DNA from 3 places in the Bradyrhizobium sp. CCGB12 genome. Region 1 is predicted to be linked to each of the others. Evidence: predicted binding sites of a transcription regulator. Region 1 holds the regulator's gene; each other region holds the start of a gene.
What was found. Region 1 encodes PhoB, which activates phosphate uptake and scavenging genes when phosphate is short. Its sites were predicted from a motif close to TGTCATNNANCTGTCAT; they were not measured.

Region 1 (10,342 bases):
CGTGCCAAGGCTTTGAGCGCGTTCAAGCTCGGCGACGTCACCTTCTACTGGATCACGCGGCTTTCCGCGATCTCGGTGCTGCTGATCCTCGGCGGCATCATCATCTCGCTGGTCGTCGGTGCTTTCCCGGCGATGAAGGAATACGGCCTGTCGTTCCTGTGGACGCAGCGCTGGGCGCCGTCGGCCGATCCGCCCGTGCTCGGCGCGCTCGGACCGATCTACGGCACGCTGGTGACCTCGTTCATCGCGATGGCGATCGCCATTCCGGTCGGTCTTGGCATCGCCATCTTCCTCACTGAGCTCTGTCCGCAATGGGCGCGCCGCCCGATCGGCATGGCCATCGAGCTGCTCGCCGGCATTCCCTCGATCATCTACGGCATGTGGGGCTTCTTCGTGTTGGGCCCGTTCCTCGCCAACACCTTCCAGCCTTTCATGATCAAGATCTTCGACGGCGTTCCCGTGCTGGGCGCGATCTTCGCAGGTCCCCCGTCCTATCTCAGCCTGTTCAACGCCGCGCTGATCCTCGCCATCATGGTGCTGCCCTTCATCACCTCGATCTCGGTCGACGTGTTCAAGACGGTGCCGCCGGTGCTGAAGGAAGCCGCCTACGGCGTCGGCTGCACCACCTGGGAAGTCGTCCGCAGCGTGGTGATCCCCTACACCCGCGTCGGCGTGATCGGCGGCGTCATGCTGGCGCTGGGCCGAGCGCTCGGCGAGACCATGGCGGTGACCTTCATCATCGGCAACTCGTTCCGTATCTCCTCGTCGATCTTCGCACCGGGCACCACGATCTCGGCGGCGATCGCATCGGAGTTCGCCGAAAGCGACGGGTTGCACCAGTCCGGCCTGATCCTGCTCGGCCTGCTGTTGTTCGTGCTCACGTTCTTCGTGCTCGCGGCCGCGCGGCTGATGCTGCTGCGACTCGAAAAGAAGGCGGGAAAGTAACATGAACCCGATTTATGCACGCCGCCGCCGCGTGGATGTCGTCATCCGCGCGCTCTGCCTGGCTGCCGCCGCCTTCGGCGTCACCTGGCTCGCGCTGATCCTGCTGACGCTGCTCTACAACGGTCTGGCCGGGCTCAACCTCCAGGTCTTCACCGAAAATACCCCGCCGCCCGGCTCGAACGAGGGCGGCCTGCTCAACGCCATCGTCGGCTCGCTGATCATGACCGTGCTTGGCGTCGGCATCGGCGCGCCCCTCGGCATGTTCGCCGGCACCTATCTCGCCGAGTACGGCCGCAACGACAAGCTGACCTCGGTGATCCGCTTCATCAACGACATCCTGCTCTCGGCGCCCTCGATCATCATCGGCCTGTTCATCTACGGCGCGGTCGTGGTGCCGATGCGCGGCTTCTCGGCGATCGCAGGTGCGCTCGCGCTCGCCGTGATCGTCATCCCGGTGGTGCTGCGCACGACCGAGGACATGCTGCTGCTGGTGCCGAATGCGCTGCGCGAGGCGGCCTCCGCGCTCGGTCTGCCGCGCTCGCTGGTGATCAAGCGCATCGCCTATCGCGCTGCGCGCTCCGGCCTCATCACTGGCGTGATGCTGGCGACCGCCCGCGTCGCCGGCGAGACCGCGCCGCTGCTGTTCACCGCGCTCTCGAACCAGTTCTTCAGCCTCGGCCTGAACAAGACGATGGCGAACCTGCCGGTGACCATCAACAATTTCGTGCAGAGCCCTTACGCCTACTGGAAGCAGCTCGCCTGGAGCGGTGCCCTGCTGATCACTTTGACCGTACTTGCCTTGAATATTGGCGCGCGCATCCTTAGCGCCGAGAGGACCGCAAAATGAGCGATATGTCTATTTCCGTCAGTACGCCCGTTCAGCCCGGCTCGCATCCGCTGCCGGAGGCGCCGGCCAAGGTGACGGTGCGCAACCTCAACTTCTATTACGGCGAGCACCACGCGCTGAAGAACATCAACCTGACGCTTGGCACCAACCGCGTCACGGCGTTCATCGGCCCGTCGGGCTGCGGCAAGTCGACCCTGCTGCGCATTTTCAACCGGATGTACGACCTCTATCCGGGGCAGCGCGCCGTGGGACAGTTGATGTTGGATCAGACCAACATCCTCGACCCCAGGCTGGACCTCAACCTGCTGCGCGCCCGCGTCGGCATGGTGTTCCAGAAGCCGACGCCGTTCCCGATGACGATCTACGAGAACATCGCGTTCGGCATCCGCCTCTACGAGAAGATCTCGAAGTCCGAGATGGACGACCGCGTCGAGAAGGCGCTGCGCGGCGGCGCGCTGTGGAACGAGGTCAAGGACAAGCTCAACGCCTCCGGCCTGTCGCTCTCCGGCGGCCAGCAGCAGCGCCTCTGCATCGCCCGCACGGTTGCGGTGCGTCCTGAGGTGATCCTGTTCGACGAGCCCTGCTCGGCGCTCGACCCGATCTCGACCGCCAAGGTCGAGGAGCTGATCCAGGAGCTGTCCGAGAACTACACGATCGCGATCGTCACCCATAACATGCAGCAGGCGGCGCGCGTCTCCGACAAGACCGCCTTCATGTATCTCGGCGAGCTGATCGAGTTCGACGACACCAGCAAGATCTTCACGTCGCCGAGCGATCGGCGCACGCAGGACTACATCACCGGCCGGTTCGGCTGAGGAGACGGGACATGGGTACTGAACATACCGCTAAGGCCTTCGACACCGACCTCCAGGAGCTCACTCGCCTGGTCGCCGAGATGGGCGGCATTGCCGAGCGCATGATCGTCGACTCCGTCGACGCGCTGATCCGCCGCGACGTTGCGCTCGGTCAGCGCGTCGTCACCATCGACGCCGAGCTCGACGCGCTCCAGAAGCGCATCGAGGAGCGCGCCGTGCTCACCATCGCCCGCCGCCAGCCGATGGCGGTGGATCTGCGCGAAATCGTCGGCGCCATGCGCGTCGCCACCGATCTCGAGCGTATCGGCGACCTCGCCAAGAACATGGGCAAGCGCGTCGCAGCGCTGGAGACGGACTTCCATCCGCTGAAACTGTTCCGCGGCCTGGAGCACATGACCGACCTCGTGGAGCAGCAGGTCAAGTCGGTGCTGGATGCCTATGCCGCGCACGACCTACCGGCGGCGATGGCAGTCTGGAAGGGCGACGAGGAAGTCGACGCCATCTGCACCTCGCTGTTCCGCGAGCTCCTCACCTACATGATGGAGGATCCGCGCAATATCTCGTTCTGCATCCACCTGATGTTCTGCGCCAAGAACATCGAACGGATCGGCGACCACGCCACCAACATCGCCGAGACCGTGTTCTACATGATCGAGGGGCAGGCGATCACCGACAAGCGGCCGAAGGGCGACATGACGACCTTCGCCACGACGGTCCCGAATACCTGATTACGTAAGGAGCGACGACCACATGGGCGCACGCATTATGGTGGTTGAAGACGAGGAAGCTCTCACCGAGCTTCTTCGTTACAACCTCGAAGGCGACGGCTATGACGTGGAGACGGTGATGCGCGGCGACGATGCCGACACCCGCCTCAAGGAACACATCCCCGATCTGATCGTGCTCGACTGGATGCTGCCGGGACTGTCCGGCATCGAGCTGTGCCGGCGGCTGCGCACCCGTCCCGAGACCAAGCAGCTTCCGATCATCATGCTCACCGCGCGCGGCGAGGAGAGCGAGCGGGTGCGGGGTCTTGCGACCGGTGCCGACGACTACATCGTCAAGCCGTTCTCGGTGCCGGAGCTGTTGGCGCGCGTGAAGGGTCTGTTGCGGCGCGCAAGCCCGGAGCGGCTTGCCACCGTGCTCGCCTATGGCGACATCGAGCTCGACCGCGACAAGCGCCGCGTGGCGCGCTCGGGCCGGCCGATTGATCTCGGCCCGACCGAATATCGCCTGCTGGAGTTCTTCCTGGAGCATCCCGGCCGCGTGTTCTCACGCGAGCAGCTGCTCGACAGCGTCTGGGGTCGCGACATCTACATCGACGAGCGTACCGTCGACGTCCATATCGGCCGCCTGCGCAAGCTGCTCAATCTCGGCCGCGAGCAGGACCCGATCCGCACGGTCCGTGGCGCAGGGTACGCGCTGGATGATCGCTTTGCGAAGGCGGAGCAGACGTAAGCTCTTTTGGCGATCTGTCGTCGTCACGCACTCAGGTGTCGTCCCGGACAAGCGTAAGCGCAGATCCGGGACCCATAGCCACAGGGAGTAGTTTGGCGAAGACTCGGAGTGACCACTTCGCGCGACAATTGCGCCCTGTGGCTATGGGTCCCGGATCTACGCGCGCTTGAGGCGCGCTTGTCCGGGACGACACCGAATGTGCGGAGCCGTCATCGCGTGACGGCTGCCGTCTTGATCTCAGAAAATTCTCACCGCGTGCTCGGCTTGGCCGGTGCACGCCGGCGATCCGCGGCCGGCTGATAGGCGACGCGCGAGTGCTGGGCGCAGTAGGGCAGGCCGGACAGCGCCTTGCCGCCGCAGAAGAAGAAATCCGGGCTCGAGGGATCGCCGACCGGCCAGTGGCAGGTCGCCTCGTTCAGCTCCAGCAGCGACAGCCGCTGGCTCATCGGCACCACGTTGTCGTAGGTGACCGGCTCGGCCTCCACCTCGACCTCGAAGGCCTGCGCGAGCGCGGTGTTGCCGCGCGAGATCGGGCGGGTCACTCGCATCATGTGCTGCGCCGGACGCGCCTTGCGCGGCCGGGGCGCGGCCGAGGAAGGACTTTTGGCGCGGCCGGACAGGCCGAGCCTGTGCACTTTGCCGATCACGGCATTGCGGGTCACATTGCCGAGCTCGGCCGCGATCTGGCTGGCCGAAAGTCCGGCCTCCCAGAGCTTTTTCAGCTGCTCGACGCGATCGTCGGACCAGGTCAAAACCGTCATTGCACCCTTTCCCTCGCTGCCGGCCAGCCATCCTGGGGCCTCACAACGAATGCCTAAGCCTTGAAAAACCCGTGCCGCCAGAATCCCTTAAGGCTCGCCGGGCGCGTGACTGACGCCCGAACGTTTACGCCGGTACATAAGGACTCTTGGGATCAGAACCGCTGCACGAGATGTCGTATCTGACAGGCCAAACGCTACAATATGGCGTGACTCCCGCGCAAGAGTCCGCCGACTCGCTTCCACATGTTCCGTGGTGAAAACCCCGCAAAATCGGCACCGCAAGACTACGGATTCAGCGTTTCGCGAGGCTTTTCGGGCGGCATTGACACCCGTCTTGCCAGGCATAAGATAGTGACGCGTGCCGCCCTTAAAAGGCGGCACGTTTCGTTTTCCGGACCGGTCAATGGTGCGCTGCGTAAGGCACGCCAGGCAGGTCTCAACATCCAAGTGCAACATCCAAGTGATGGTCATGACCAACAGCGCCGCGCCGCATCTGCTTCCCGTTTTCGCCAGGACCGACCTTGGTTTCGAGCGCGGCGAAGGCTGCTGGCTGATCGCGACCAATGGCGATCGCTACCTCGACTTCACGTCGGGCGTTGCGGTGAATGCGCTCGGCCATGCCCATCCCGCGCTGGTCAAGGCACTGCAGGAGCAGGCAACGAAGCTCTGGCACATGTCCAACCTGTTCCAGAGCCCCGATGGCGAGAAGCTCGCGGCCCGTCTCTGCAATGAGAGCTTTGCCGACTTCGTGTTCTTCTGCAATTCCGGCGCCGAAGCGCTGGAGGGTGTGATCAAGCTGGTCCGCCATCATCACTTCTCCAAGGGGCATCCGGAACGTTATCGGATCATCACCTTCGAAGGCGCCTTCCACGGCCGCACGCTGGCGACGTTGGCTGCGACGGGATCGGCAAAATATCTCGAGGGCTTCGGTCCGCCGATGGACGGCTTCGACCAGGTCCCGCATGGCGACATCGAAGCCGTGAAGAAGGCGATCGGTCCGCAGACCGCCGGCATCCTGATCGAGCCGATCCAGGGCGAGGGCGGCGTGCGTTCGTCAACGCCCGCTTTCCTCAAGGCGCTGCGTCAGCTCTGCGACGAGAAGGGCTTGCTGCTCGCGTTCGACGAGGTGCAGACCGGCATGGGCCGCACCGGCGATCTCTTCGCCCACAGGCGCACCGGCGTCACACCCGACGCGATGTCGCTGGCAAAGGCGCTCGGCGGCGGCTTCCCGATCGGCGCGGTGCTGGCGACCGCGGAGGCGGCTTCCGGCATGGGGCCCGGCTCGCACGGCTCGACCTTCGGCGGCAATCCGCTCGCGATCTCCGCTGCGAACGCCGTGCTCGACGTCATGCTCAAGCCCGGCTTCTTCGACCACGTGCAGAAGATGTCGCTGCTGCTCAAGCAGAAGCTCGCCTCCGTGATCGATCGCCATCCCGATGTCGTCAGCGAAGTTCGCGGCGAGGGTCTCCTGATCGGCATCAAGGCTGTCGTGCCTTCGGGGGATCTCGTTGCCGCCTTGCGCAACGAAAAACTGCTCACCGTCGGCGCCGGCGACAATGTCGTGCGCTTCCTGCCGCCTCTGATCGTCACCGAAGCGGAGATCGAGGACAGTGTCGAGCGGCTCGAGCGTGCCTGCTCCGCGCTGTCGGCCGGCCAGAGCAAGCGGACGGCCAGCTGATGAGCAAGTCGCCAAAGCACTTCCTCGATATCAACGAGCTCCCGCTGTCGGAGCTCAAGCGCATGCTCGCCGCATCCTCCGCCATGAAGGCGAAGCAGAAGGCGCAGCAGCCGGTCAGGCCGCTCGAAGGCAAGACGCTGGCGATGATCTTCGAGCGCCCCTCGACGCGGACACGGGTGTCGTTCGACGTCGCCATGCGCCAGCTCGGTGGCGAGCCCATCATGCTCACCGGTGCCGAGATGCAGCTTGGTCGCGGCGAGACCATCGCCGACACCGCACGCGTGCTGTCGCGCTATGTCGACGCCATCATGATCCGCATCCTCAATCACGAGGCGCTGCTGGAGCTTGCGGCCCATGCGACCGTGCCCGTCATCAACGGCCTGACGCGCCGTTCGCACCCTTGCCAGGTGATGGCCGACCTCATGACCTACGAGGAACATCGCGGCCCGATCGAAGGCAAGACGGTGGCCTGGACCGGCGACGACAACAACGTGCTGGCGTCGTGGGCCCACGCCGCCGAGCGCTTCAAGTTCCAGCTCAACGTCGCAACGCCCCCGGAGCTCGCACCGAAGAAGGTGATGCGCGACTGGATCAAGGCGACGAATGCGCCGATCGTGCTCGGTACGGATCCCGAGGCCGCCGTGAAGGGCGCCGATTGCGTCGTCACCGACACCTGGGTGTCGATGGGCGACAAGGAAGGTGAACATCGCCACAACGTGCTCAAGCCCTACCAGGTCAATTCCAAGCTGATGTCGCTGGCCAAGCCCGACGCGCTGTTCATGCATTGCCTGCCGGCCCATCGCGGCGAAGAGGTCACCGATGAGGTGATCGACGGCCCGCAATCGGTCGTGTTCGACGAGGCCGAAAATCGCCTGCACGCGCAAAAGGGCATTCTGGCCTGGTGCTTTGACGCGGTGAAGTAGGGCGGCGTAGTCGCATAAAATCGGATCGTCGTCCTGGCGAAGGCCAGGACCCATTACCACCGGCTTTGGTTTGGCGACGATTGGTCATTGCCAGCTCGCGCCACAACTTCTCCCTGGGGCAATGGGTCCTGGCTTTCGCCAGGACGACACTGAGTTTGTTGTATCGTATGTGATCAAATCAGCATCCGGAACACGCCGGCTCACGCCCCCTTCCATTCCCGCTCTCCGACACCAGATAACGCCCATGGTTTCCCAATCCCCTGACATGAAAACCGGGCCTGAAGGCCCGGTTCGCGCACCATCAGCGGTTCCGATCGATGACGCCGTGCTGCCCTACGAGGTCGACGCGCTCGACGTGCGCGGCCGCCTGGTGCGGCTCGGTCCGGCACTCGATGAGATCCTCACCAAGCACGATTATCCCGCCCCCGTCGGCAAGCTGCTCGGCGAGGCCATCGTGCTGTCGACGCTGCTCGGCTCGGCGCTGAAATTCGAGGGCCGCTTCATCCTTCAGGCCCAGACCGACGGTCCGGTGTCGTTCCTGGTCGTCGACTACATGGCGCCGGATCGCCTGCGTGCCTACGCCCGTTACGATGCCGCGCGTCTCGGCGATGCCAAGGATTCGGGCATGCATTCCGGCGCGCTGCTCGGCCGCGGCCATCTCGCCATGACCATCGACCAGGGCCCCGACATGAGCCGTTACCAAGGCCTGGTCGCGCTCGACGGCGGCGGTCTGGAAGAGGCCGCCCACGAATATTTCCTGCGCTCCGAGCAGATCCCGACCCGCGTGCGCCTTGCGGTCGGCGAGGAATGGCGCTCGAGCGACGGCGGCAAGCATCGCTGGCGCGCCGGCGGCATGCTGATGCAGTTTCTGCCGAAAGCGCCCGAGCGCGCGCGGCAGGCCGATCTGCATCCTGGCGATGCGCCCGAAGGCACCGAGGTGCACAGCATCACCGAGGACGACGCCTGGGTCGAGGCGCGTTCGCTGATCGAGACCGTCGAGGACGTCGAGCTGATCGATCCCGAGCTCTCCGGCGAGCGGCTGCTTTTCCGCCTGTTTCACGAGCGCGGCGTGCGCGTGTTCACTCCGCTGTCGCTGAGGGCGCAATGCTCCTGCTCGCGCGATGCGGTCGCCTCCATGCTCAAGAGCTTCTCGTCCGACGATCGCGCCGCGATGGTCAAGGACGACAAGGTCGTCGTGACCTGTGAGTTCTGCAGCTCGGTCTATCAGTTTACGCCGGATGAGGCGGGCGTGGAGAACGCGTAAGCCTATCGTCCGTCATTGCGAGCGCAGCGAAGCAATCCAGGGTCTTTCCGCAGAGGGATTCTGCATTGCTTCGCTGCGCTCGCAATGACGATGTGGAAGCAGCATGCCATATACGCAGACATCGTAGGGTGGGCAAAGCGCAGCGTGCCCACCATCCTCGCACCGCGATTGAAATGGTGGGCACGGCGCGTTGCGCCTTTGCCCACCCTATGGCGGCCCGCCTGCCCTAATTCAACACCCGCTTGTTATCGGGGCTGTCGAGCGAGAACGTCGGCACGTCGATCTCGAAACGTTCGCCGCTTTCGTTGACCATCTGGTAGCGGCCGGTCATGAAGCCGGAAGCGGTCGTGAGCGGCACGCCCGAGGTGTATTCGAAACGCTCGCCGGGGGCCAGGATCGGCTGCTCGCCGACGACGCCCTCGCCCTTCACCTCCTGTTGGCGGCCGGTGGCGTCGGTGATGATCCAGTGCCGCGTCTTCAACTGCACGGTCTCGTCGCCCGAATTGGTGATGACGATGGTGTAGGACCAGAAATAGCGGGAGCGATCGGCCGACGACTGCTCCGGAACAAAGTTCGGCTCGACGGTCACTTCGATCTGGCGGGTCACGGCGCGATACATGGCGGCCATCATAACGAAAAGCGGGCCGGGAACCAAACGCCGCGCTGGGCGGCTTTCGTGACATCGTCCCGCCCGAATTGGATCGGAAGTACGCCCAATGTGATCCGGTGCGCTTTGCGAGACAACGGCCGGACCTGTACACTCCTTGATGCGTCGCGAGTGAGATGAGGGTTTCTGGCCCCGATGACCATTGCCGACCAAGTGACGGGATCGACGATCGCGGGGAACGCGGGCGTAAGGCCGCGAGCGGCTGCGCCGGCCATCACACTGCCGGCCATCGGCGAGCGTGAGCTCCGGCTCGATCTGTTCCGCGGGTTGGCGCTGTGGCTGATCTTCATCGACCACCTGCCAACCAGCCTGCTGACCTGGTTCACCATCCGCAATTACGGCTTCAGCGATGCCACCGAGATCTTCATCTTCATCTCCGGCTACACCGCCGCCTTCGTCTACGGCCGTGCGATGCTGGAAAGCGGCGTCGTCATCGCCACCGCGCGCATCCTGCGGCGCGTCTGGCAGATCTACGTCGCCCACGTCTTCCTGTTCACGATCTTCCTCGCCGAGATCTCCTATGTGGCGACCAGCTTCGAGAACCCGCTCTACACCGAAGAGATGGGCATCATGGATTTCCTCAAGCAGCCCGACGTCACCATCGTGCAGGCGCTGCTGCTGCGCTTCCGTCCCGTCAACATGGACGTGCTGCCGCTCTACATCGTGCTGATGCTGGCGCTGCCGCTGATCCTGTGGTCGATGAAATGGCGTCCCGACGTGACGCTCGGCCTCTCGGTGGTGCTCTACGCGGTGACCTGGGAGTACGACCTCTACTTCTCCGCCTACCCGAACGGCTTCTGGGCGTTCAATCCCCTGGCCTGGCAATTGCTCTTCGTCTTCGGTGCGTGGTGTGCGCTCGGCGGCGCGCGGCGCATGTCGCGCATCCTGGCGTCACCTGTGACGATGTGGATATCGATCGCCTATCTCGCGGCTGCGTTCTATGTGACGCTGACCTGGTATGTGCCGCAACTCGGCCACCTGATG
Region 2 (10,342 bases), 530 kb from region 1:
GCGGCAAAGCTGTCCGACAGCGCAAAGGCGCGCGCAGGCGCAACCGCGCCGGCCAGGCACACGACGGCCTGCACAGCAATCGGAAGCGTGCTGCCCACGTGCCAGTTCTTCTCAGCCATCAGCCACCCGCGATTTCAACGTCGGATTGTCTGGCTTCACGGGTTTGGATCGGGTAAACGCCTGTAGGTGCAACGGAAAAATGTGACGCGAAATACGGCAATTGCCCTGACATGATAAATTCTTCCTTAACGGAAAACGACCGCACACCGCCGTTTCCGGCCCTGCTGCCTCCGACGCTTCCAGCCGACGTTCTGCACAACCATGGATAGGGTCGACTGCGTCGTCATCGGAGCCGGCGTGGTCGGGCTCGCGGTGGCCCGAAGGCTCGCCCAGGCCGGGCGCGAGGTCATCGTGCTCGAGGAAGCCGAGGCCATCGGCACCATCACCTCCTCGCGCAACAGCGAGGTCATCCATGCCGGCATCTACTACCGGGCCGGGAGCTGGATGGCGCGCATGTGCGTCGACGGCAAGCATGCGCTCTACCGCTACTGCGCCGAGCGCGGCATCCCGCACAGGAATTGCGGCAAGCTGATCGTCGCGACCAGCGCGAAAGAGACCGAGAAGCTGCAGTCGATCAAGGCGCATGCCGAAGCCAATGGCGTGCTCGACATGCAGCTGCTTTCGGGCGAGGCGGCACGCGCACTGGAGCCGGCCCTTGCCTGCGATGCCGCGCTGCTGTCGCCCTCGACCGGCATCATCGACAGCCACGCCTACATGCTCTCGCTGCGCGGCGAAGCCGAAGCATCAGGCGCGGCCTTCGCGTTCCACACGCCGCTGGTCCGCGCCAAGGCAGCCGCCGGCGCGATCGAGATCGAGGCCGGCGGCGAGGCACCGATGACGCTGCAATGCAGCCTCCTCGTCAACGCCTCGGGGCTCTCGGCGACGATGGTGGCGCGCAACATCGAGGGCATGCCGCTGGACCGCATTCCGCCCGCCTATCTCGCCAAGGGAAATTACTTCAGCTGCAATGCCAAGGCGCCGTTCTCGCACCTGATCTACCCGGTGCCCGAGCCCGGCGGGCTCGGCGTACATTTGACGCTGGACATGGCTGGGCAGGCGCGTTTCGGCCCTGACGTCGAGTGGATCGAGACGATCAATTACGAGGTCGATCCGTCACGCGCCGAGCGCTTCTACCCGGCGATCCGCAAATACTGGCCGACGCTACCCGACGGCGCGTTGATGCCGAGCTACTCGGGCATCCGTCCGAAGATCGTGCCGCCGGCTGTAGCCACGCAGGATTTTCTGATGCAAGGCCCGCGCGATCACGGCGTCGCAGGCTTGATCAACCTGTTCGGCATCGAATCGCCGGGATTGACGTCGTCGCTCGCGATCGCGGATCACGTCGCCGAGCTCGCGGACATCTAGAGCGTTCACTAAAGAAAACGCGCTCGAACAAAATCTGGAGCTCCGTTCCGATTCGATCGGAACGGACGCGACTCCAGACGCCGCGCAAACATCTTTGCACGGAGTGCCCTTCAGCAGGGATGAGCAAAGGCTCTCATCCCTGCGTGAAGGGGCAAGATCAACTCTACACTGTTACGGGGGTACTAATGGAGCGTGTCGCCAGACTGCTTCAGACGCTCGATCTGGTCCTTGACCATCAACTTCCGGCGCTTCAACTCAACAATTTGCAGGTCGTCTGTTGAAAGGTGCACGAGAGCTTCGTGCAATTCGTTTTCGAGAAGCTTGTGCTTCCGCTCCAATTCAACAAGATGTGCCTGAATTGTCATTCGAAACCTCCTCGGTAGGGCTGAACCTCAGGATTCGATCCGGACGACGAAGTCTACATCACCGATTCGTTCTGTCGACGGATATCCGTCGTCGCTCCGTCATTTTTGAAAATTCATATGTAATGAAGCGTGATTAAGGGAACCACGCCGGAAAAATCCATGATATCAAGGCGGTTGCGCAGCATCGTGCCAACCCGCAGAAATATGTTGCGGGAGATCGGCGAGCGAGGAGCGCAGATCGCTTGCGATCACGCCGCGCAAGGACGATAATTTCCACAGGGCATCCACAGCCTTAATCTCACGCCTATCGGTTTTCGGCCACCGCAGACATGACCAATGAAGACGAGCGTGAGCTCGAAGCCGAGCTCACCCGGTTGCAGCAGGAACACCGAGATCTCGATGCGGCGATCGATGCATTGCATCAATCGCCCGCTCCCGACCTATTGCGATTGCAGCGGTTGAAGAAACGCAAGCTGTTGTTGCGCGACCGCATCGCGTTCATCGAAGACCAGATCACCCCCGACATCATCGCCTGAGCCCCGAGCCGGTCTTTCGCGGCGGCTCGCCGTATCTGAATCCACTTGACTCAAAAAGAACAAAATAGGAACATTGGGGATACCCCGAGCGCCCCCAGGAAACGCCAAGAGAAGGCAGAAGGACAACGCAGATGTCGGCAACCGCCCGTCTCGACAACAGCCATTATGAACAAGCCTGCGATCAGGCGATCGCGATGTGCGACGGAAATCTGCGCAGCACCATCAAGGCGCTGATCATGGCCAATGAGTATCTGGAAGCCGAGCTCGAGGAGTTGCAGGCGGCGGTTGCCGCCGGCTGCATTCCGGAGACCTCGCGCAGCAAGATGCGGAGCAAGAGCAGCGCCGCCTGACCTCTAAAGCGCGGTCGCGCTTTAGGTCGTCGTTCGAGCATGATCTCCGGACAAACGCGTTCCGCGTTTGTCGCGAGGGAAAACCGCTTCGCACTTTTCCGGATCATGCTCTACCAGGGAGCAACGCCATGTCCGCTGTGACCTATTATGTTGCAATGCCTTTTCTGATCGATGCAGATGGCTCGCCCGTCGCGGGCACGGCCGAGGAGTGCCAGACATCGTCGGCCGCTTTGCGGCGCGCCGAAATGCTGGCACGCGGGCCGGGCCATATCGGCGCGGTCGCCTTCAGCCGCAGCGGCGATCCCATGACCGGCGAATTCGGCGATGCCACACTGCTGCGCAAATTCGGCAACGTGCCGGAAGACCTCGCCGCGCTGTAGCGTCAGCTGCTGACCAGGCTGATCCGCGGCTCGTGCCGCCGGCGCGCCTTGCGCACATACATGGCGGCGTCGGCCTCCTCCAGGGCGCGGCCCGCATCGGACTGCGCTCCCAGCAGCGCGACGCCCGCGGAGGCCCCTGCAGTCACGCGCTCGCCCCGAAAGGTGAAAGACAATTCGTCGATTGCCTGCTCGAAGATGCCGGCCTTCGCCTTGGCGTCGGTCTCGCTGAGATTCCACAAGAGCAGCGCGAACTCGTCGCCGCCGAGGCGGCCGACCACGTCCGAGGCGCGGACCTGCCGCGTCAACGTCGCAACAATCGCCTTGAGCACCTCGTCGCCGGCGGCGTGTCCATAGGAATCGTTGATCGGCTTCAGCCGATCGACGTCGAGCACGATCAGCGCGCCGCTGGCGCGGTAGCGCTTCATGTAGGCAACGGCACGGTTGAGCTCGCGCTCGAAACCGCGCCGGTTCGGGATCTCCAGCAGGAAATCGGTGTCAGCGGCCGCCTCGAGCTCCGCAACCCGCCGCTCTGCCGCCTTGAGCTCGTTCCGCAAGCCGCGGATGGTCGCCTTGATGGTATCCGTGGCGCCATCGCCCCGCTCCGGACTGCCAGAACGTTTGGCCGGACGCTTGGCAAGACGCTTGGCAGCGGCTTTGGAGCGGGTGGCGCTGGTCGTCCGGCCCCTTTTGGCCTTCGCAGCGGTCGCCCTTTTTGGTTTCTTCATGGGCATCCTGCTCAATGAAGGCTTGCGGGGATTCACCAAGACAGGATAGTGCATTCCCTTCTCCTTGCCACCGCCTTGCGAGCCGCCGGCCGGAACCGTTAATCTGGCCTATCTTTCTGTTTTCCGAGCACAATTAACGTCATGACCGCGCCGATCGCCATCATCATGGGAAGCCAGTCGGACTGGGACACGATGCGGCATGCCGCCGATACGCTTGCCGCGCTCGGCGTCGCCGCCGACACTCGCATCGTTTCGGCACACCGCACCCCCGACCGCCTGTTCGCTTTCGCCAAGGGCGCCAAGGCCGCCGGATACAAGGTCATCATCGCCGGTGCCGGCGGCGCCGCGCATCTGCCGGGCATGGCGGCGGCGCTGACGGAGCTACCCGTGTTCGGCGTGCCCGTCGAATCAAGGGCGCTCAAGGGCCTCGATTCGCTGTATTCGATCGTTCAGATGCCCGCAGGTATCCCGGTCGGCACCCTCGCCATCGGCAAGGCCGGCGCGATCAACGCGGCGCTGCTTGCGGCCTCCGTGCTGGCGCTGTCCGACCCCGCCCTGTCCGGTCGCCTTGCCGCCTGGCGCAAGGCGCAGACCGAGGCGGTTGCCGAACGCCCGGAGGACAAGGCGTGACCGGCGCCAAGCAGGTGACGCTGAAGCCCGGTGACACCATCGGCATCCTCGGTGGCGGACAACTCGGCCGGATGCTGGCGATGGCTGCGGCGCGGCTCGGGCTGCGCTGCCAGGTATTCTCGCCCGATCCGGATTCTCCGGCTTTCGACGTGGTCCTGAATGCGACCTGCGCCGAATATGCCGATGTCGAGGCCCTCGAGCTGTTCGCCAACGACGTCGACGTCATCACCTACGAATTCGAGAACGTACCGGCGGCCGCGGCGATGGTGCTGGATGCGCGTCGCCCGGTGCTGCCCAACCGCAAGATCCTCGAAACCACCCAGGACCGGTTGGCCGAGAAGGATTTTGTCACCCGGCTCGGCATCGGCACGGCCGCTTACGCCGACGTCATCTCGGTGGCTTCGTTGCGCGAGGCGATCGCGCGAATCGGTCTTCCGGCCGTGTTGAAGACCCGCCGCTTCGGGTATGATGGCAAGGGCCAGGCCATCATCCGCGAGGGCGACGACGTCGCCAAGGTGTGGACCAGCCTCGGCACCAAATCGGCGATCCTGGAGGCCTTCGTGCCGTACGAGCGCGAGATCTCCGTGATCGCCGCGCGCTCCGCCGCGGGCCAGGTCGAGTGCTTCGACGTCACCGAGAACGAGCACCGCGACCACATTCTGAAGATATCCCGCGCGCCCGCACCGATCCCGGATTCGCTCGCCGAGGAAGCGCGCAGCATCGCCGGCAAGATCGCGAGCGCGCTCGATTACGTCGGCGTGCTCGCCGTCGAGATGTTCGTGCTCGCCAATGGCACCGGACCGAAGGTGCTGGTCAACGAGATCGCCCCGCGCGTGCACAATTCCGGCCATTGGACGCTGGACGGCGCCTCGGTCTCGCAATTCGAGCAGCATATCCGCGCCATTGCCGGCTGGCAGCTCGGCAAGCCCGTGCGCCACGGCGAAATCGTCACCATGACCAATCTGATCGGCGACGAGATCCGCGATTACGACAAGTGGCTGAGCGTGCCGGGCGCGACCGTGCACATCTACGGCAAGGGCACGCCGCGCCCTGGCCGCAAGATGGGCCACGTCACCGAAGTCCGGCCGGTGAAGGACAAGTAGCGGGACCGCGGCAAAGACTGCGATCCCGCCTGGCAATTATGCCGTCTTCACGCCCGCGACGATGCCTGCGGGCTCCTCGCTGAGCCAGCGATAGATCACCCCGCCGAGCGCGCCGCCAATCAGCGGCGCGACCCAGAACATCCAGAGCTGCGCCATTGCCCACCCGCCGACGAACAGCGCGGGGCCGGTGCTGCGCGCCGGATTCACCGAGGTGTTGGTGACGGGGATGCTGACGAGATGGATCATCACCAGCGCGAGCCCGATCGCGAGCGGCGCGAAGCCCGCAGGTGCACGGCCATGAGTGGCGCCCATGATGATGAACAGGAACATCATGGTCATCACCACCTCGGTGAGGAAGCACACGATCATGCTGTACTGGCCGGGCGAATGCGCGTCATAGCCGTTGGACGCGAAGCCCTTGGTGACGTCGAATCCGGGCGCCCCGCTCGCGATGACATAGAGCAGCCACGCGGCCACGATCGCGCCGACCACCTGCGCGATCACATAGGGCAGGATCTGGCCGGCCGGAAAACGACCGCCGGCGGCGAGACCGACCGTGACGGCCGGGTTGAGATGGCAGCCAGAGATGTGCCCGATCGCGTAGGCCATGGTGACGACGCTCAAGCCGAACGCGAGGGATACACCGACGAGGCCGATGCCGACCTGCGGAAAACCGGCAGCGATCACCGCGCTGCCACAACCTGCGAATGTGAGCCAAAAGGTGCCGATAGCCTCGGCCGCGTATTTTTTCATGTCCATGTGGCCTCTCCCCTGATTGCTGCTCCGGATCAACCTCCGGAAAACGGCCCGCCTTTTGGCACCAAACCACCCAAATTGCGACCGCGCGGGGGTATTTTCGCCGCATTTAATGGCCGAACTTGGCCCGAAAACCCGCGTGGCCGGTGGACATCCAGGGTTTTCTCTGATACATCCGCGCGCTCAAGGTTAAGGGCGCCGGGCTTTTTGCCATCCCCTTTGACTTACCCGAATTCAAATCCGATCCACTGAAGAGGATGCCGCGTGCAGGTTCTCGTTCGCGATAACAACGTCGATCAAGCCCTCAAGGCGCTGAAGAAGAAGATGCAGCGTGAGGGGATTTTCCGCGAGATGAAGCTCCGCGGTCATTACGAGAAGCCCTCCGAGAAGAAGGCCCGCGAAAAGGCCGAAGCTGTGCGCCGGGCACGCAAGCTGGCTCGCAAGAAGCTCCAGCGCGAAGGTCTGCTGCCGATGAAGCCGAAGCCGGTGTTCGGCGCCGGTCCCGGCGGTGATCGCGGTGGTCGTGGCCCGGGTGCAGGTCCGCGCGGACCGCGCTGATCTACCGGCGCTTGCAAGACTTCAGTTTTCGATGACGCGGGCCCTTGGCCCGCGTTATTGTTTGTGAGAGGTGCCTTTCTGGGACGGGGCACTCCCGATGCGGCACTAAAGCGCAAAACCGCCGCACACTTTTCCGGATCATGCTCTAGCGCAAGCGAACGTCGATGGCCTCCCCTTTCCCCGAGCGCGGCTTGGCGCGGCTACGCCAGATCTGGCGGCAGCCGTTCGTGCTGGCCGTGATGGGAATCGCACTGTGCGGCTGCTCCTTCGATCTGGGATCGCTGATGCCGGAGAAGGAGAAGCCGCAGGAGCCACCGAAGGCGACCGCGACCGCCGAAAGCGCGGTCAGCGCCGGCAACGTCAGCGAAGCCCAGGCCCACACGGCAAAAGCCCAATCCCTGGCGAAGTCGAGCGAGATCGCAGCGGCGCTCGACGAATTCAATCGCGCGGTCGGGCTCGATCCCTACAATGCGCAGGCGCTCTATGGCCGCGCCTTGATCTATCAGGGCAATAACCAGCACGATTTCGCAATCGCCGATTTCAGCGCTGCGAGCGGGCTCAATCCGCAAAAGGTCGAGCCGCTGCTCGGCCGCGCCACCAGCTATCTCGCGCTCGGCAAGGTCAAGGAGGCTGCAGCCGACCTGGATGAGGCCTCCGAGGCCGATCCGCACAACGCCCAGGTCTGGAGCACCCGCGGGCAGGCCTATGAGCGTCTGGGCGACAGGGCCAAGGCAGCGGCGTCCTACACCAAGGCCGTCTCGCTTCGCCCACGCGACGACGCCGCCCGCAGCGGCCTCGCCCGCGTCGGCGGCTGACAGCAGGGCTCAGCTGCCGCGTTAATCGGGGGTGGCGCCCTTCGGCAGGACCGAGTGGAACATCGACTTCATGCCGGACAGCATCTCGTCGGCGACGTTGGTCTTCTTCGGCCGCGGCATGGCCGCGCCGGCGTCGGCGCGCAGGTCGAGCGGCGGCGCGATCACCGGCACCGGAATGTCAGCCGGCGGCGTGATTCGATTCGGGTCGTCGTTGCCGACCGAAGCGGTGTAGGGCGGCGACGGACCGCCATTGCCATACGCCTCCGTCGAGGGCGTGGACACCGTGATCGGCGGCGGCAGAGGACGGACCGCAGACGAATCCATCGGGATGACACGCGGGGCCTCGGGGGTGCGAGCGGCTTCGCGCACCGCAGGCTCAGGGGTTCGCTCGGCCGACCTGGTCTCCGCAGCCTTTTCGGCGGCCTTGCCCTCAGGCGACTTGCGCAGACGCTCGATGGCGGCACGCGCCAGATCGTTGGCGTCCGGGGCCGCAGCCGGAGAGGTAGCCGCCGGCGCCGAATTCGCCTCCGCCACCGGAGCGGTGGCTGCCGGGGCCGACTTGGCAGCCGCCTTCTCGCGGGCCGTCGGGCGACCGTGCGAGGCAGTCTCGGCGGGAGCAGTGTCCGCAGCCTTGGTGTCCGCAGCCTTGGTCTCGGACTTGTCGGCAGGCTTCTCGGCCGCCGCCTTGTCCGTCACGCCCTTCTCGGAAACACTCTTCTCGGAGACGCCTTTGGCCTTGACGCCGGGCACGGGAATGTTGGCGGTCTCGGTCGGCTTGCCCTCACTGCCAGCCTGGGCCGGCGCCACCACGGCCGCAGGTGCATCAGGCGCGGGCTTGGCATTGATGTAGTGGTTAACGATGTAGGCCCCGATGATCGTCGCGAGCACCGAGGGGAAAATATCCATCGAGATTTTAGCGAGGTATTTCAGCATTTCTCGGCCACTCCCCGCGCGATCAGATGCGGGAACTTTAGGGCATTGTGAGGGATCAACTGCGACAGATCGATGGCAAACAGTAACGCCAACTTACGGTTTCAGCTCGATTTCAAGGAACACGATCTCGGTTGAGGTTTCGTTAAGTACGTCATGCTGGACGCCGGCCTTGCGGAAATAGGATTTCCCGGCCGAAAGCTGCGCCTTGGATCGCTCGCCATTCGGCGCCACGATGGTCATCTCCCCCGCCACGACCGGAACAATCACATAGTCCATGCCGTGCGTGTGATGCCCGGTTGCGCTGCCGGGCGCAAGCCGCCATTCGGTCACCCGGACCTGCTCGTTGTCGATCTGGATCTCGGACCTGGCAGCAAGCATCGGAACCTTCCTGATCGCGCCTCAGGGCACGAAAACCATGAACACGTAGACCGCAAATACCACCAAATGGACCAGTCCGAACAGGACGTTGGTCCTGCCCGTGCCGAAGGTCAGCATACTCAGGAAGAAGGTCAGGAGCAAAAGCACGCTGCCTTGGTCACTGAGGCCGAGTTCGAGTTCCTTGTCGAGCGCGTAGGTGGCAACGCCGACGGCCGGGATGGTCAGCCCGATGGTGGCCAGCGATGACCCCAGCGCCAGGTTGATGCTCTTCTGGAGATCGTTCTTGCGGGCCGCCGAGACGGCCGCGACGCCCTCCGGCAAGAGGATCAGGAGGGCGACCAGAAGCCCGGTAAAGGCCGGCGGCGCGCCGATCTTGGCCGCGACGGCGTCGACCACCAGCGAGAATTTCTTGGCGAGCAGCACGACCGCCAGCAGCGCAATCAGCAGCAGCACGACGCTGAGCACCAATGTCCTGCCCGACAGATGCGCCTCGCCGCTCCCGCCGTCGCCCCGTTCGTGAACGAAGTAGTCCTTGTGCAGGACGGTCTGGGTGTAGAGAAACACCCCGTACAGCGCGAGCGTGACCACGTCGACAAAACCGAGCTGAACCGCCGAATAGACCGGCCCGGGCGTGGTGGTCGTGTAGTTCGGCATGATCAGCGTGATGGTCGCGAGCGCGAACAGGACGCTGAGATAGACGTTGGCCCCGGAGAGCTGAAAACCCTGCTCGCGATAGCGCAGGCCGCCGATGAAGATGCAGAGCCCAACGAGGCCGTTGCAGACGATCATGACCACGGCGAACACGGTGTCGCGCGCCAGCTCCGGCGCGGGCTTGTCGCCCAGCATGATCGTGGTGATCAGCGCCACCTCGATGATGGTCACCGAGAGCGTCAGCACCAGCGTGCCATAGGGCTCCCCGACCCGCTCAGCGATCACCTCGGCATGATGAACGGCAGCGAACACCGTGCCGAACAGGATGACCAGGAGGACGATGGCGAAGACGAGCCCGCCCAGCGACAGCGTGAACTCGTAGTCCGTCGCACTGACGGCCGCGAACAACAGCACGGCCAGCGCCGGGAAGATCCAGGCCGACCGGGGCATCGGATTATGCGCGCTCATCCACCGCTTCCATTTGCACGAATGAGCAGTATCAAATCAGGCGCGAGATTCAATGCCAGTGCAGGATCGGCGCCACCGGCAGCAGCGTCAGCAGCAGGAACAGCGGGATCAGCACGGCGCCGGCGCGCAGGAGATAGCCGAAGAAGCTCGGCATCTCGATGCCGTTCTCGCTGGCAATGCTGCTCACCATGAAGTTCGGCGCATTGCCGATATAGGTGAGCGCACCCATGTAGACCGCGCCCATGGAGATCGAGGCGAGCGTGCCCGAG
Region 3 (10,342 bases), 540 kb from region 1:
AATCAGCACCGAGGTCAGCCGCGCGTCCCATTCCCAATAGGTGCCCCACATCGGCCGGCCCCACAGCGATCCCGTGAGCAGCGCGAGGAAGGTGAAGGCGGCGCCGATGGGCGCTGCCGCTTTCGCGGCGACGTCGGCAAGCGGGTGCCGCCACACCAGCGTGCCCAACGAGGCGATGCTCATCACCCCCCACACGAACATCGAGAGCCAGGCATTGGGCACATGGATGAACATGATCTTGACGGTCGCGCCCTGCTGGTAGTCGTCGGGCGCAAGCGCTGCCTGGTACAGGCCGATCGCGAGCAAGATGACGGTCGCAGCTGCGAGCCACGGCAGCAGGCGCGCTGTTAGCGCAAGGAACCGCGTCGGATTGGCCAAGTCGATCAGCGTCATGGTATTTTGATAATCATCCGGGAGCGCTCAGGCAATCAGCACGAATGCGCGTCGCGAAAGTTGATCCGGGTCAAGTTCGGTCGGGTCCATCTCAATCGAGTCCGTGCCGGAGGCTTGCCGCGGCCGCGAAGGGGCCGATCACGAGGCTGACCAGCGACAGCGCGCACAGGATCGAGAACGGCGCGCCGAACGTCATGGGACCGACGATCACGGCTTGCGAGGCGGCTACCCCGAAAATCAGGACGGGAATCGACAGCGGTAGCACCAGCACCGCCATCAGCAGCCCGCCGCGATGCAGGGTCACCGCCAGCGCCGCGCCGATCATGCCGGTGAAGGTCAGCGCCGGCGTTCCCGCCAGCAGTGTCAGCGCCACCGCGCCGGTCGCGACCATGTCGAGGTTGAGCAAGAGGCCGAGCACCGGGGTTGCGACAATCAGCGGCAGGCCGGCCGCCAGCCAATGCGCCAGCGCCTTGGCGGCACAGGCAAGTTCCAGCGGCGTCCGGCTCATCGTGATCAGGTCGAGCGAGCCGTCCTCGTGGTCGGCCATGAACAGCCGGTCCAGGGTGAGCAGGCTTGAGAGCAAAGCCCCGAGCCAGAGAACGGCCGGCCCCAGCCGCGACAGCAGCGCCAGATCCGGCCCCACCGCGAACGGCATCAGCACCACCACGGTCAGGAAGAACAGCACGCCGATCAGCGCCCCGCCGCCGACGCGAAGCGCGATCCGGATGTCCCGGCGAATGAGGGCGGACAGGGCGGTCATGGTGCGCTCCCGTCGTGCCCCGAGGGCGGTACGCTCCCTCCCCCGCCTGCGGGGGAGGGTTGGGGAGAGGGTGTCTCGACAACGAAGGCTCCCCCAGAGGAGAGAACCCTCACCCGGCGCTGCGCGCCGACCTCTCCCGCAAGCGGGAGAGGCGAAGGAGTCCGCGGCGACCACTGTCTCATCGGTCCGAGCGCCGCGCCTAGCCGCTCGAAAAACTGAGGGTCGGGTCGTCTCATGCCATCCCCCCGATCCGCAGCTCCCGCGAGTCGATCCCCAGCGGGGCGTGGGTGGCGGCGATGATCAGGCCGCCTTGGCCGAGGTGTTCGCGCATGAGGCCGCCGAACATGTCCTGGCCCGCGGCATCCAGCGCCGTGGTCGGCTCGTCCAGCAGCCAGACCGGGCGGCGCACGGTCAGCAGCCGCGCCAATGACAGCCGGCGGCGCTGGCCGGCGGAGAGGAAGGCGGCGGGCAGGTGGGTGGCGTGGTCGAGGCTGACCTTGGCGAGGCTCTCGGCGGCATCGCGGCGCTCGCCGCCGAGAAAATCAGCCCAAAACGTCAGATTTTCCACCACGCTCAGGGCCGGCTTCAGGGCATCGCGATGGCCGAGATAGTGGCACTGCTCCGGCAGGGTCAGCTCAGCGTCGCCCCCGTCCAGCGTGATCGTTCCGCCGGCCGGAATGAGCAGGCCCGCGATCAGCCGCAGCAGCGAGGTCTTGCCCGACCCGTTGCGACCCATCACCGCCACGGCTTCGCCCGCGGCGGCGGCGAAATCGAGCCCGGAAAACACCTCGCGCCCGCCCCGCACGCATCTGAGCCCGCGACCGAAAAGCTGCATCTCGCCTCGTTTCAGCCCGCTCACAACCAGGCCTCAGGAAAACTTGGGGTAGCGCATGGGAATTTTTGGCTCAGCGATTGCTGCGGCACGATTGTGGCTGTGGCGGCGCGGTTAGAAAGCTTCTATAAGCCCGGAACTACTTGATGCAGCAACTCAACCTGCCCCTGCAAGCGGCCCAGCCTGATACGCTGACGGTGTTAAGATACCCTGCCGGGTATAACTAACAATTGGGATTTCCTACATGACCTCGCTCGACAGCTTCAAATGCAAAAAGACCCTCAAGGTCGGCGCCAAGACCTATGTCTATTACAGCCTGCCCACGGCCGAGAAGAATGGTCTGAAGGGAATTTCGAAACTTCCCTATTCGATGAAGGTCCTGCTCGAGAACCTGCTGCGCAACGAGGACGGCCGCTCGGTCAAGAAGGAAGACATCGTCGCGGTGTCGAAATGGCTGCGCAAGAAGTCGCTGGAACATGAGATCGCGTTCCGCCCGGCGCGCGTCCTGATGCAGGACTTCACCGGCGTGCCCGCGGTGGTCGACCTTGCCGCGATGCGCAACGCGATGCAGAAGCTTGGCGGCGATGCCGAGAAGATCAATCCGCTGGTGCCGGTCGACCTCGTCATCGACCACTCCGTGATCGTGAACTTCTTCGGTGACAACAAGGCTTTCGCCAAGAACGTCACCGAGGAATACAAGCAAAACCAGGAGCGCTACGAGTTCCTGAAGTGGGGCCAGAAGGCGTTCTCGAACTTCTCCGTCGTGCCGCCCGGCACCGGGATCTGCCACCAGGTCAATCTCGAATATCTCTCCCAGACGGTCTGGACCAAGAAGGAGAAGATGACGGTCGGCAAGAAGACCGGCACCTTCGAGGTCGCATACCCTGACTCGCTCGTCGGCACCGACTCCCACACCACCATGGTCAACGGTCTCGCCGTGCTCGGCTGGGGTGTCGGCGGCATCGAGGCGGAAGCCTGCATGCTCGGCCAGCCGCTGTCGATGCTGCTGCCCAACGTCGTCGGCTTCAAGCTGAAGGGCGCGATGAAGGAAGGCGTCACCGCGACCGACCTCGTGCTGACCGTCACGCAGATGCTGCGCAAGTTAGGGGTGGTCGGCAAGTTCGTCGAGTTCTTCGGCCCCGGTCTCGACAATCTCTCCGTTGCCGACAAGGCGACCATCGCCAACATGGCGCCGGAATACGGCGCGACCTGCGGCTTCTTCCCCGTTGACGCTGCCGCGATCGACTACCTCAAGACCTCCGGTCGCGCGCCGGCGCGCGTCGCGCTGGTGCAGGCCTATGCCAAGGCGCAGGGCCTGTTCCGCACCGCCAAATCGGCTGATCCGGTGTTCACGGAAACGCTGACGCTCGACCTCGCCGACGTCGTGCCGTCGATGGCCGGCCCGAAGCGTCCCGAAGGCCGCATCGCGCTGCCGTCGGTCGCCGAAGGTTTCTCGCTCGCGCTCGGCACCGAGTACAAGAAGGCCGAGGAGCCGACGAAGCGCTTCGCCGTCGAAGGCAAGAATTACGAGATCGGCCATGGCGACGTCGTCATCGCCGCCATCACCTCCTGCACCAACACCTCGAACCCGAGCGTGCTGATCGGTGCCGGCCTGCTGGCCCGTAACGCTGCTGCCAAGGGCCTCAAGGCAAAGCCGTGGGTGAAGACCTCGCTGGCCCCGGGGAGCCAGGTCGTCGCGGGCTATCTCGCCGATTCCGGCCTGCAGACCGATCTCGACAAGGTCGGCTTCAACCTGGTCGGCTTCGGCTGCACCACCTGCATCGGCAATTCCGGTCCGCTGCCGGAGGAGATATCGAAGTCGATCAACGACAACGGCATCGTCGCCGCTGCCGTGCTCTCCGGCAACCGCAACTTCGAAGGCCGTGTCTCGCCGGACGTGCAGGCGAACTATCTGGCCTCGCCGCCGCTGGTCGTCGCCCACGCGCTCGCGGGCAGCGTCACCAAGAATCTCGCGGTCGAGCCGCTCGGCGAAGGCAAGGACGGCAAGCCGGTGTACCTGAAGGACATCTGGCCGACGACGAAGGAGATCAACGCCTTCATGAAGAAGTTCGTGACCGCGTCGATCTTCAAGAAGAAGTATGCCGACGTGTTCAAGGGCGACACCAACTGGCGCAAGATCAAGACCGTCGAGAGCGAGACCTATCGCTGGAACATGAGCTCGACCTACGTTCAGAACCCGCCTTATTTCGATGGCATGAAGAAGGAGCCGGAGCCGGTCACCGACATCGTCGAGGCGCGCATCCTCGCGATGTTCGGCGACAAGATCACCACCGACCACATCTCGCCGGCCGGTTCGATCAAGCTCACCTCGCCCGCGGGCAAATATCTCAGCGAGCACCAGGTGCGCCCGGCCGACTTCAACCAATACGGCACGCGTCGCGGCAACCATGAAGTGATGATGCGCGGCACCTTCGCCAACATCCGCATCAAGAATTTCATGCTGAAGGGCGCCGACGGCAACATTCCGGAAGGCGGTCTCACCAAGCACTGGCCCGACGGCGAGCAGATGTCGATCTACGACGCCGCGATGAAGTACCAGGAGGAGAAGGTGCCGCTGGTGGTGTTCGCCGGCGCCGAATATGGCAACGGCTCCTCGCGCGACTGGGCCGCGAAGGGCACGCGCCTGCTCGGCGTTCGCGCCGTGATCTGCCAGAGCTTCGAGCGCATCCACCGCTCCAACCTGGTCGGCATGGGCGTGCTGCCGCTGACCTTCGAGGAAGGCACCTCCTGGCAGTCGCTGGGTCTCAAGGGCGACGAGAAGGTCACCCTGCGCGGCCTCGTCGGCGACCTCAAGCCGCGCCAGAAGCTGACCGCGGAGATCGTCTCCGGCGACGGCTCGTTGCAGCGCGTTTCGCTGCTTTGCCGCATCGATACGCTGGACGAGCTCGACTACTACCGCAACGGCGGCATTCTGCACTACGTCCTGCGCAAGCTCGCGGCGTAAGCGCGGATTTGTGAACGATGGCTCACTGCGAAGTGAGTAGAAGCCTGAACGAAGGCGGCCTATCAAAAGGCCGCCTTCGCGCGTTTGCGGCACGTTTCGGATGGGCCCGCCCGGCGGAAAACTTCGCTTTGGACGGATAAACGTGGCGCCCCCGTAAGACTACGGTGACCATCAGGCGATAATCTTCCCCCACGAGTTCGGTGTGTGACGTTCGACATGACAGCAATGACGGCTTCTCATCTGGTTTCACGTTGGTCCGGCGCCCTCTGGTCGGGAGCTCTCGGCATCTGTGCGATCATCGCCGTCATCCGTCCCGCCGAGGCCGATCCCCGCGCCGTCGTCGAATTGTTCACCTCGCAGGGCTGTTCGTCCTGTCCGCCCGCCGACAAGATCATCGGCGATCTCTCCAAGGATCCCTCGGTCATCGCGCTGAGCATGCCGATCGACTATTGGGACTATCTCGGCTGGAAGGACACGCTGGCGGATTCACGCTTCTCCGCACGGCAGCGTGCCTATTCGCGCATGCGCGGCGATCGTGAAGTCTACACGCCGCAGGTCGTCGTCAATGGCTCAACCCATGTCATCGGCAGCGATCGGACTGGCATCGAAGGTGCGATCGGCAAGACCGACAAGGGCCTTGGTGTGATGAGCGTGCCGGTGACGATGTCTCTTGCGGGCAAGCAGATCAACGTCTCGGTGGCCGCGAGCAAGGAGCCCACGGTCTCGCATGGCGAAGTCTGGATCTGCTCGATCGCCAAGTCGGTGCCGATCACGATCACCCGCGGCGAGAATCGCGGACAGCAGGTCACCTACCACAACGTCGTTCGCAACCTGCTCAAGGTCGGCGACTGGACTGGCCGTCCGGAAAGCTGGACCGTGCCGATCGAGAATCTCACGCGCGATGGCGTCGACGGCGCAGTGGTCTATGTCCAGGATGGCAACCGGGAGAAGCCGGGTGCGATGTTGGGCGCGGCGTACACGTCGCTGCACTGATTCGAAATTCTCTCTAGCGTCACACTCTGCTCTCAACCCTCATGGTGAGGAGCGCGCCCTTGCATCCTTCGAGACGCCGCTTCGCGGCTCCTCGGGATGAGGAGAGAGAGTTTTTGCGCTGGTCGGGAAGAAGTCGGGCGCGCCAGAAATATCCCGACACAAACAAAAAAGGACCAACTTGCGTTGGCCCTCCTTGTCGCGCGAACAGACCCGATCCTGTCGACCCCGGGGGGCTGGGGGCTGAGGAATCCGGAACCGAAAGGACCGGGTCAACGCACGTGAGTCTTTTCGCAATGCAGGGCGGCAGGCGCTGGGCGGAAAAGCGGCGACACTATGATTCCTGCTAACGATCCCGTGACGGTTTGCCGCGACGAAGTTCCACCATTGCGTGTGCTCTGACACGCCGCTGATTCGATGGGTTGAACAAGGAGCCCCCTTGCGGTGGCGCACGGTTGGCGCAATCATGCAACTGTCATGATCCCAGGGTTCCGGGACGGTTTTCGCGGACCAGCGGGCATGCGAGGCGGGAGGCACTTCTCATGAGTCTGATGTCGGAGGATGCGGATCCGAGCGAGCAGCGCGCGGCGGCGCGCCCCGCCGCTGCGGCGACGCAGCCGAACCGGGTAACGTTCAACCGCCTCGAGTTGCACCGGATTCTCAATCTCTACGGCCGCATGGTCGCCGACGGCGAGTGGCGCGACTATGCCATCGATTTCCTGAAGGACCGCGCCGTGTTCTCGGTCTATCGCCGCGCCTCTGAAGTCCCGATCTACCGGATCGAGAAGGACCCGCGGCTCGCGCGCAAGCAGGGCATGTACAGCGTGATCTCGGCGACCGGCCTCATCCTGCGCCGCGGTCACGAGCTCGAGCGGGTGCTGCTGGTGATCGATCGGAAGCTGGCGGTGGTGTAGCCGCACGAACGGTGCCGTAGGGTGGGCAAAGGCGCACCGCGCCGTGCCCACCATGTTTCCTCAATCGCGCTGAAGTTGGTGGGCACGCTTACGCTTTGCCCACCCTACGGAGGCTGTCGCGTAGCGAGGCCTCGTAGCCCGGATGGAGCGTAGCGCAATCCGGGGCCGTTGTATCAGCGGATGGACCTGTCCCGGATTTCGCTGCGCTCCATCCGGGCTACAAGAGTGCCCCTACTTCCCCGGTACCGTGCTCGCACCCTCGCCGAGGTCGCGCTGCATCATCACCGTGTCTAGCCAGCGGCCGAATTTCAGCCCGACACTGGGATGCGTGCCGATCATCTTGAAGCCGCCCTTGGTGTGAACGCCGATCGAGCCGGCATTGGCGGAATCGCCGATCACCGCGATCATCTGGCGGAAGCCGCGCGCTTCGCATTCGGTGATCAGTCGCTCCAGCAGCAGAGAGCCGACGCCGCGGCGGTGGAAGGAGGGATCGAGATAGATCGAGTTCTCGACCGTGAAGCGATAGGCCGGCCGCGGCCGGTAGGCGCCGGCATAGGCATAGCCGGCCACGCGTCCGTCGAGCATGGCGACGAAATAGGGATAGCCGCCGTCGATCAGCGCGCGATAGCGGCGCGTCATCTCGGCAAGATCAGGCGGCTCCAGCTCGAATGTCGCGGTGCCTTCGCGGACGGCCTGCTGGTAGATGGCGGTGATGGCGGGGAGGTCGGCCTCGACAGTGGGCCTGATTTCGGGTGCGGACATGGCGGGAAGACTAGAGCCTTCCCGCAGCCGCTGGAAGGGGCTCCGGTGTTGCCGCACCCGTCATTGCGAGCGCAGCGAAGCAATCCAGAAATGCGTCCGCGGAAGGGCTCTGGATTGCTTCGTCGCATCAGCGCAAAATTGCTACGCAATTTTGTCGCGAGCTCCTCGCAATGACGCGGAGAGGTCACGGCCCCAAACAAAAACCCCGGCCTTTCGGCCGGGGTTCATGTCGTTCACTCGGTTGGTCGCTTAGTCGCGCTGGCCGAGGAGCTGCAGGAGCAGCGTGAACAGGTTGATGAAGTTCAGGTACAGCGACAGTGCGCCGGTGATGGCCGCACGCTCTGCGATTTCACCGCCGGCCGAGGCGTAACCGTAGATGTAGTCGTTCTTCAGCCGCTGGGTATCCCAGGCGGTGAGGCCCGCGAACACCAGCACGCCGACCACCGACACGATGAACTGCAGCAGCGAGCTGGCCAGGAACAGGTTCACCAGGCTCGCGATGACGATACCGATCAGGCCCATGAACAGGAACGAGCCCATGCCGGTCAGGTCACGCTTGGTGGTGTAGCCGTAGAGGCTCAGCGCACCGAAGGTCGCCGCGGTGATGAAGAACACCCGCACGATCGAGGTGTGCGTGAACACCAGGAAGATCGACGACAGCGAGATGCCCATCAGCGCCGCGAACACCCAGAACAGGATTTGGGCGGTCGAGGGTGCGAGACGGTTGATGCCTGCCGAGATCACGAACACCATCGCGAGCGGCGCGAGCATGAACAGCCACTTCAGGGGGCTGACGAACATCGCATAGCCAAACGGCGTCAGGAACAGCTTGCCGACGCGGACGGCTTCCGGGGTCGGAACGTCAGTCACGGCAGCCATGTAGACGCCGAGCGCGGCGAGGCCGGTGATGGCGAGGCCGATGCTCATGTAATTGTAGATGCGCAGCATATAGGCGCGCAGGCCGGCATCGACCGTCGCGGCGTCGACACGCCCGGCGGCCCTGCCGAAAGGAGAAGCGTAGTTACGGTCTAGGTCCGACATGGTCGAATTCCCGTTGGTTGGCCCGGTCCGGCATGAGGGTCGCCATGCCGCCGGTTCGTCAATTCTATCTCGGATACCGATGTCAGCCGACTAAATTCTGGCTCACAATCGGGGCTCCGAACCCATTAGATATGTGGGAAACTAACACATTAGCTGCAACCGTCCACGCGCGGCTGAATGTCGCCCTCACCCCACGATCCCGACGGGCAGTCGTGGTTAATCGCAGGAATCGTGCGATTCCGCTTCCGCGCCGCCACCCGCTACATTTTGTCACAAATTCCGCAACACCGTGGCAGGCTTTTTGTTCAACGCCAGCAGCGTGCCGGCGAGCCCGAGCCCGACCGTGACGACCAGAGCGGCCGCGACCACGCCGGCCGCGCTGCCGGCCTGCCAGACGAAGCTCAGCGTCATCAGCCGCGTCACGATCATCCAGGCTGCGATGCTGCCGGCGATCACGCCGAACAATGCGGTGGCGAGGCCGATCAGGAGGTATTCGAGCGCATAGGCTCCGAGCAGCCGCAGCCGCGTCGCGCCAAGCGTCTTCAGGATCACCGCATCGTAGACCCGGTGGCGATGGCCGGCGGCGAGCGCCCCGCCCAGCACCAGGATGGCCGAGATCAGGGTCACGGCGCTGGCGCCGCGGATCGCCAGCGCCAGGTTGGTCACCACCGAGCCGACCGTCTCCATCACCTCGCGCACGCGCACGCTCGTCACCATCGGATAGGCGTCCGCCACCTGCTTGATGATCTTGCCGTCGCCCGCGGCATCGCCGCCGGCTTCGGTCAGCGTTGCGACATGGGTATGCGGTGCGCCCTTGAACGCGTTCGGCGAAAAGACGAGGACGAAGTTGATGCCGAGGCCCTGCCAGTCGATGGTGCGCAGATTGCCGATTTTGGCCGGGATGTCGCGGCCGAGCACGTTGACCACGACCTCGTCGCCGAGCTTGAGGCCGAGGCCGTCGGCGATCTTCTTTTCCATCGAGACCAGCGGCGGGCCGGAATAGTCGGCGCTCCACCACTCGCCCTCGACCACCTTGGAGCCCTTTGGCAGCTCGCCGGTGTAGGTCAGGCCGCGGTCGCTCTGCATCACCCATTCGGAATCGGTGGAGGGCTTGAGCTCCTCGGCGCGCAACCCGCGCGCTCCGACGATGCGGCCGCGCAGCATCGGCACGTCCTCGACCTTCGCGCCGGGAGCGATCTGGTGCAGATAACCGTCGAACTGCTCGGCCTGCGTGCTCGGGATGTCGATGAAGAAGAACGATGGCGCCTGGTCGGGGAGCGCCGCCAGGAACTGCCGGCGCAAATTGCCGTCGATCTGGGTGATGGTGACCAGCACGGCAAGCCCAAGGCCGAGCGAGAGCACGACGGACGGCGTCAGCGCGCCCGGCCGGTGGATGTTGGCGATCGCCAGCCGCAGCATCGGCAACTGCGTCCGTGGCAGGCGTCGCGCCAACGCCATCAGCAAAGCGGCGATGCCGCGGAGCAGGGCGAACACGACGACGGAGGAGGCCACGAACACCGCGGCGATGCGCTTGTCGAAGGACAGGCCGATCACGACGGCGACGAGCAGGACGATCACGAGCCCCATGAACACGAGATAGCCCACACGCGGCCGGTGCCATTCGGAGCTGATGGTGTCGCGGAACAACGCGGCCACCGGCACGTCATGCACGCGACCGAGCGGCC

Region 2: the regulator PhoB is predicted to act here: its motif matches at 1,877-1,893, upstream of NLM27_RS27980 (YdcH family protein).
Region 3: the regulator PhoB is predicted to act here: its motif matches at 6,403-6,419, upstream of NLM27_RS32830 (DUF2794 domain-containing protein).

What each region holds. Positions count from the first base shown of each region.
Region 1 is NZ_JANADO010000001.1:6,650,087-6,660,428, reverse strand. Features, by position in the region: gene pstC (phosphate ABC transporter permease subunit PstC) at 1-945, shown strand, start outside; gene pstA (phosphate ABC transporter permease PstA) at 947-1,792, shown strand; gene pstB (phosphate ABC transporter ATP-binding protein PstB) at 1,789-2,607, shown strand; gene phoU (phosphate signaling complex protein PhoU) at 2,619-3,335, shown strand; gene phoB (phosphate regulon transcriptional regulator PhoB) at 3,358-4,065, shown strand; gene NLM27_RS30505 (GcrA family cell cycle regulator) at 4,314-4,826, opposite strand; gene NLM27_RS30500 (aspartate aminotransferase family protein) at 5,296-6,504, shown strand; gene argF (ornithine carbamoyltransferase) at 6,504-7,427, shown strand; gene NLM27_RS30490 (Hsp33 family molecular chaperone) at 7,672-8,691, shown strand; gene apaG (Co2+/Mg2+ efflux protein ApaG) at 8,918-9,310, opposite strand; gene NLM27_RS30480 (OpgC domain-containing protein) at 9,494-10,342, shown strand, end outside.
Region 2 is NZ_JANADO010000001.1:6,120,079-6,130,420, forward strand. Features, by position in the region: gene NLM27_RS27970 (EAL domain-containing protein) at 1-119, opposite strand, end outside; gene NLM27_RS27975 (NAD(P)/FAD-dependent oxidoreductase) at 322-1,425, shown strand; gene NLM27_RS27980 (YdcH family protein) at 1,608-1,790, opposite strand; gene NLM27_RS27985 (YdcH family protein) at 2,120-2,326, shown strand; gene NLM27_RS27990 (hypothetical protein) at 2,458-2,676, shown strand; gene NLM27_RS27995 (hypothetical protein) at 2,805-3,056, shown strand; gene NLM27_RS28000 (GGDEF domain-containing protein) at 3,059-3,781, opposite strand; gene purE (5-(carboxyamino)imidazole ribonucleotide mutase) at 3,923-4,411, shown strand; gene NLM27_RS28010 (5-(carboxyamino)imidazole ribonucleotide synthase) at 4,408-5,514, shown strand; gene aqpZ (aquaporin Z) at 5,551-6,273, opposite strand; gene rpsU (30S ribosomal protein S21) at 6,535-6,828, shown strand; gene NLM27_RS28025 (tetratricopeptide repeat protein) at 6,993-7,643, shown strand; gene NLM27_RS28030 (hypothetical protein) at 7,665-8,576, opposite strand; gene NLM27_RS28035 (cupin domain-containing protein) at 8,670-8,954, opposite strand; gene NLM27_RS28040 (calcium:proton antiporter) at 8,976-10,073, opposite strand; gene NLM27_RS28045 (sodium:proton antiporter) at 10,123-10,342, opposite strand, start outside.
Region 3 is NZ_JANADO010000001.1:7,188,778-7,199,119, reverse strand. Features, by position in the region: gene NLM27_RS32855 (heme ABC transporter permease) at 1-393, opposite strand, end outside; gene ccmB (heme exporter protein CcmB) at 485-1,153, opposite strand; gene ccmA (heme ABC exporter ATP-binding protein CcmA) at 1,386-1,988, opposite strand; gene acnA (aconitate hydratase AcnA) at 2,230-4,950, shown strand; gene NLM27_RS32835 (thioredoxin family protein) at 5,167-5,943, shown strand; gene NLM27_RS32830 (DUF2794 domain-containing protein) at 6,483-6,854, shown strand; gene NLM27_RS32825 (GNAT family N-acetyltransferase) at 7,086-7,616, opposite strand; gene NLM27_RS32820 (Bax inhibitor-1/YccA family protein) at 7,866-8,657, opposite strand; gene NLM27_RS32815 (ABC transporter permease) at 8,928-10,342, opposite strand, start outside.